One region of the Vibrio sp. B1FLJ16 genome, then DNA from elsewhere that is predicted to be linked to it. Evidence: predicted binding sites of a transcription regulator. Region 1 holds the regulator's gene; the other holds the start of a gene.
The links. Region 1 encodes CRP, which controls carbon source genes, mostly activating them, when cyclic AMP is high. Its sites were predicted from a motif close to TGTGANNNNNNTCACA; they were not measured.

Region 1 (3,196 bases):
GCGAGAGGTTTGTAGCCTAGTCATTCTAAGCAAAAGACCTCTCAACAAAGAGTAAAACGCTTTTAGCCGAACCCTTCGGGCAGCGTTTGTGGCTCCTCTCTACTGCGTTATCGGCTTATCAGGTAGAGTAACTACATTTCAAAGCCTCTGCCTTGTATATAGAACCCACAAACTGCTGCAAAAATCACCTCAAAAGGTAAATAGCCCCTAGCCCCTTCACACTTTGCCGTCGCTCGCCCGATGACAAGCCATTGTTACGTGCTATAGTGGGTTAACATCTGTGCAGCAGACATCTGCTGCATAATTCAGGAAAGCAATTTTCGACAAGGTTTGTCATGTCAGCTAAACACCCTATTATTGCGGTTACCGGTTCATCAGGAGCCGGCACAACCACTACATCTGAAGCCTTTCGCAAGATGTTCAATATGATGAACGTCAAACCTGCATGGGTTGAAGGTGACAGTTTCCACCGCTTTACACGCCCAGAAATGGACATCGAAATTCGCAAAGCGCGTGAGCAAGGCAAACATATCAGTTACTTCGGACCACAAGCCAATGACTTTCCCGGTCTGGAAAAGTTTTTTTCTCAGTTTGGCTCAGATGGTACAGGCAGCATACGTCGCTATCTGCATACGTTTGATGAGGCAGTACCCTACAATCAAATGCCGGGTACATTCACACCCTGGCAAGACTTGCCAGAAAACAGCGATGTTCTTTTCTATGAGGGATTGCATGGTGGTGTCGTGGACGGCGAGGTCAATGTCGCACAGCACGTCGACTTCCTGATTGGCATGGTGCCGATTGTAAACCTGGAATGGATTCAGAAGTTCGTCCGCGATACTCGCGACCGAGGCCATTCCCGGGAAGCGGTCATGGATTCCATCGTGCGTTCGATGGATGACTACCTGAACTACATTACACCGCAGTTCTCGCGTACTCATATTAACTTTCAGCGCGTCCCGACCGTGGACACATCTAACCCGCTTAACGCAAAAGGCATTCCGAGCCTGGATGAGAGTTTTGTCGTAATCCGGCTGCGCGGGATTAAAAATGTCGACTTCCCTTACCTGCTGGCCATGATTGATGGTTCTTTTATGTCGCGCCACAATACTATCGTCGTACCGGGCGGGAAGATGAGTTTTGCGATGGAGCTCATTGTGAGGCCTATCCTACAACAACTGATAGAAACAGGAAAAATCGGCTAAAAATCTCGCTTTCAGAATGTTTACTTTTCATACTGTGATTATGTGCACAATTTTGCGTAGAAAATACCAACAGTGGCACGATTAAAATCAAGAAATCATCCTCGAAAAAGGATACTATTTCTTACCGAAACACAAGAGAGCTTGCAGCATATAAAAAGTGCTCTTATTCTAGTAAGCCTAATTCAGGCTTAGCTAAAATATGGATAGCGCAAGCGTACCCTGCAGAGGAAGTGAGATATTATGGTTCTAGGTAAACCTCAAACCGACCCAACATTAGAGTGGTTTCTTTCACACTGTCATATTCATAAGTACCCATCAAAGAGCACGCTGATTCACGCGGGTGAAAAAGCTGAAACGTTGTACTACATCGTTAAAGGTTCTGTTGCGGTTCTTATCAAAGACGAAGAAGGTAAGGAGATGATCCTTTCTTACCTAAACCAAGGTGACTTTATTGGTGAACTTGGTCTATTCGAGGAAGACCAAGAGCGTACAGCTTGGGTTCGAGCTAAATCTCCTTGTGAAGTTGCTGAAATTTCTTTTAAGAAATTCCGCCAACTTATCCAAGTAAACCCAGACATCCTGATGCGTCTTTCTGCGCAGATGGCTCGTCGCCTTCAGGTAACCAGCCAAAAAGTGGGTGACCTAGCGTTCCTAGACGTAACTGGTCGTATCGCTCAGACGCTTCTGAACCTTGCAAAACAACCAGACGCGATGACTCACCCAGATGGCATGCAAATCAAGATCACTCGTCAGGAAATCGGTCAAATCGTTGGCTGTTCTCGTGAGACAGTAGGCCGTATCTTAAAGATGCTGGAAGAGCAGAACCTGATCTCTGCGCACGGTAAAACTATCGTTGTTTACGGTACTCGTTAATCTCTGATTCGAATAACGTAAATAGAATAATAAAAGCCACCAATGGCAACATTGGTGGCTTTTTCTTTTTGAGTAACATACTGATTAGGAAGTTTAATTCCAATCACAGTAAATAAGTGATCAGAAATAGCGTAGAAAAAAATGCTTGAGAACAAGGCGAAAATTTTCGATAAGTAGTTATTCTACAATCAACTTACTTTGAAACGAAAAGTTAACGCAGTTATCGAGTATTTTAGCAAGCTAGAATGACCAGTTGTTTACTACGATTGGTATCACTCCCAACAGCATCACTATTGGGAATTGAATAACGCTCTCAGTTAGCCATTCGTGCTTTCAAAGATTTTGTCTGCCGATGCAGCAACAAAGCCCGGGTAGAGTTCACCATTTTCCATCGAGTAACGTTTAGCAAATTCGTAAAAGCCCCCCGGAATGGTTTCAGAGCCTTCAGTAAAGTTAACCGATACTTTATCTGCCATAGTTGAAGATTGCTCCAGCAACACTTCTGGTGAGCCCTTTACTTCACCACCTGACTCATTAATCACAAAGCCAGCCTGACGCAGGTGATCATTCACTTGCTTCACTTCATCATGCTGATTGAGCTGATTCACACTGACCGTGAAGTGATTCGCACCGTAGCCATGTGCAGCAAGCCAGGAAGCGTACTCACTCTCTTTCGCTAGTGTCTGATAATCGGCAAAACTCAGATCCCACAAACGGCCGCCATGCAAAAATGCGCTACCCGCGAGTTTATCTGCATCCACCTGCTCAACCAGCTTCGCCACAATCGCTTGCAGCTCCGCAGAGCACTCTTCTACCTTGAGCTCACTAATGAACACTTTAGGCTGTTTTGGATCTGGGTGCTCGTAGTGCTTGGCAACCAGTTTCTTGCTCTCAAACAGATAATCACCACATGCCTTGTAGCCTATCGCCAGAAACGGCTTCGCCAGCGTCTCAATACCAAGAGGCTCGACATTGAAGGTGCGCAGAGCAATATGGTCATTGATTAACGGCTCATCTTCTTGAAGAAGTTGATGAACTTTTGCAGCAGAAGGACAAAGACGTTGAATGTAGTCTTGCCACAGTGATTCAAATAACACATCAGGGGTCATAACGGCTCC
Region 2 (3,196 bases), 440 kb from region 1:
GCTGGGTAGAGTGTGGTGACGCGAAGAAACTAGATGAGTTCCAACGTAAGAACCAGGCAAACTTAGCACTCGATGGTGGTGATAACTTAACCTACATCGCACCAACTATGGTTAACCTGAACCTTGCTAAAGAGCGCTTCCCTGATGTTGAATTCCGTGCGACTCGTGAGCACTAACAGACGTTAATTGAACGCCGCTGTATAGCGACTGGATTTTAAAACGCCCTTGGCTATAGACTTAGTCAAGGGCGCTTTTATATCAGCTAGAATGATTTGAATTGTGTGAGGATGCAACATGAACTGGATTAAAAGAGGAATCAAGCGCTACGACGATTGGTGTGACGAGATGGGGTTAACGCCCGATCAAAAGCGCAGCTGCGTACCTTACCGAAAAGACCCGGTACATAAAGGTGAGGAGAAAATTACATCGTCTCAACCCGGTGATAGTCATGAGCAATCCCAAGATGAAGCTCTTTGATACCCATTGTCATTTCGATTTTGATGAATTTCAGGATGATTTTGAACACAACCTGAAACTCGCGGAGGAGCAGGGGGTAAGACGAATCCTTATCCCGTCGGTTGGTCCTTCAAACTGGTCACGTATTCAAACCTTAGCAAAGCAAAGTCCCCACTTATATTACGCATTAGGCTTCCATCCCTATTTTCTCGATCAAAGGTTTGAGCAATTTTTGCCGCAACTTGAGCAGTATTTGTTTCACGAATGTCCTCAGTGCGTCGCAATAGGAGAGTGCGGTTTAGATTTTGCAATCGACGTACCCGTTTCACTTCAGGAAAAAGCGCTTGAGATCCAGTTTGAGTTAGCCAGACGTTTTGACCTGCCGGTTGTTTTACATAGCCGCAAAGCACACAACCGACTAATTCAAATGGTCAAGGCGGCGAAGTTACCAAAAGGTGGTGTTGTGCATGCTTTTTCTGGTAGTTATCAGCAGGCAACGGAGTGGGTTAAATTAGGATTTTTCATCGGTGTAGGGGGCACCATTACTTACCCGAGAGCCAAGAAAACCCGCGATGCTATTCAAAAGTTGCCTCTTGAAAAACTCGTTATTGAAACAGATGCGCCAGATATGCCTATACTTGGGTATCAGGGGCAGCCTAATCACCCGGCTAAACTCATTCATGTGTTTAATGAGTTAGTGCGGTTACGATCTGGCAAAAAGCAACCGATTGCTTCTCAGTTGTGGAGAAATAGCAATTTTGCCTTCTGTATCTGTGAATGAAATTCAAAGTTAGTGTTCAAACTAGAAATTACTTTCTTATTTGGTGTGAGTTCACTCACAAAGATTAGTGAATCAACCCAGAGTCTTAATAGAAAGTGTGAGGTTGGCATTACTTTAATTCATTATGCGTGAGTATAATTGCCCCCGCTTTATTAGCTCCATTTTGTTACACGCCAATAAATAACTTATAAGGAAGTCATAAACTATGAGCCTGTTTATGAGCCTAGTCGGTATGGTAGTGCTTCTTGCAATCGCATTTGCATTCTCATCTAACCGCAAAGCTATCAATTTTAGAACCGTAGGTGGCGCATTCGCTATCCAATTCGCATTAGGTGCATTTGTTCTTTATGTACCTTGGGGCCGTGATCTACTGAACGGTTTCTCTAGTGGTGTATCTAACGTTATCGCATATGGTAACGATGGTACGTCATTCCTGTTCGGTGGTCTTGTTTCAGACAAGATGTTCGAAGTGTTCGGTGGCGGTGGTTTCATCTTCGCGTTCCGTGTTCTTCCTACACTGATCTTCTTCTCAGCTCTGATTTCAGTTCTGTACTACATTGGCGTTATGCAATGGGTTATCAAGATTCTTGGTGGTGGCCTTCAAAAAGCGCTGGGCACTTCTCGTGCAGAATCAATGTCTGCAGCCGCTAACATTTTCGTAGGTCAAACTGAAGCACCGCTAGTTGTTCGTCCATTCGTTCCAAAGATGACTCAATCTGAGCTATTTGCGGTAATGTGTGGTGGTCTTGCTTCTGTTGCTGGTGGTGTTCTTGCAGGTTACGCATCAATGGGTGTACCTCTAGAGTACCTAGTAGCGGCGTCATTCATGGCGGCTCCTGGTGGCCTATTGTTCGCTAAGATTCTTCATCCTGAAACTGATCAGCCTCATGAAGATTTCGAAGAAGCAATGGACGGTGGCGACGACAAACCTGCGAACGTTATCGATGCAGCAGCAGGCGGCGCAGCTTCAGGTTTGCAACTTGCTCTTAACGTTGGTGCGATGTTGATTGCATTTATCGGTCTGATCGCTCTTATCAACGGTATGCTAGGTGGCGTTGGCGGTTGGTTCGGTATGCCAGAACTAACACTAGAATTGATCCTAGGTTGGTTGTTCTCTCCACTTGCATTCCTAATCGGTGTTCCTTGGGCTGAAGCAACGACAGCTGGCTCATTCATCGGTCAGAAAATTGTTGTGAACGAATTCGTTGCGTACCTGAACTTCACGCCATACATCGGTGATAACGCTCAAGTAATCGCGGCAACTGGTGAAGTGATGTCTGAGAAGACAACAGCTATCATCTCATTCGCACTATGTGGCTTCGCGAACCTTTCTTCTATCGCGATCCTACTTGGTGGTCTAGGTAGCCTTGCGCCAAACCGTCGCAGCGACATCGCGCGCATGGGTATTAAAGCAGTACTTGCTGGTACGTTGTCTAACCTAATGGCAGCGACAATTGCAGGCTTCTGCTTAAGCCTAGCAGCAATGTAATTTAGTACTGGTTCTTAATATATAGACGCCATATTAAATCATGCCCTGTAGCAAGAGATTGCTGCGGGGCTTTTTTTGTTTTCAGCGCTGAAAATTTTTAGATAGTGCCTAGGTCAACAGACCCTAGATAATGATTCTCATCTGACTATCGAGAGAAAGGAAAGCCTGAAAATTTTGAGATACAAACCGTTTGCGCTCTATTTGGTACTACAGTTTTGCGATGAATATCTATAATGTAGACATCAAAAGGCGAACACAACTTACTCAATGGGTAAATGAATTTCCCTGAAATATTAGATCTCGTAGGCATTTTGCTGGTGATGTGATATTAAAGACACCGCAATCATAGATTGTTGTGCCATAGGCCAAACTGGTACTGTGCGGTGACAAGGATAGCAATTGGCATAAGACATTTTCGCAGTCTACGCCGAGTCTTCATGGAACAAAGTCCGTTCATAAATCGATTACTG

Region 2: KHN79_RS10640 (NupC/NupG family nucleoside CNT transporter) is a predicted target of CRP. The motif match lies at 1,282-1,297, and genes of this name have one in related genera.

The regions. Positions count from the first base shown of each region.
Region 1 covers NZ_HG992749.1:2,784,009-2,787,204, forward strand. The annotation lists gene KHN79_RS12710 (phosphoribulokinase) at 336-1,205, shown strand; gene crp (cAMP-activated global transcriptional regulator CRP) at 1,446-2,078, shown strand; gene KHN79_RS12720 (DUF1338 domain-containing protein) at 2,396-3,187, opposite strand.
Region 2 covers NZ_HG992749.1:2,348,530-2,351,725, reverse strand. The annotation lists gene prfC (peptide chain release factor 3) at 1-176, shown strand, start outside; gene KHN79_RS10650 (DUF5363 family protein) at 295-477, shown strand; gene KHN79_RS10645 (TatD family hydrolase) at 464-1,237, shown strand; gene KHN79_RS10640 (NupC/NupG family nucleoside CNT transporter) at 1,443-2,726, shown strand.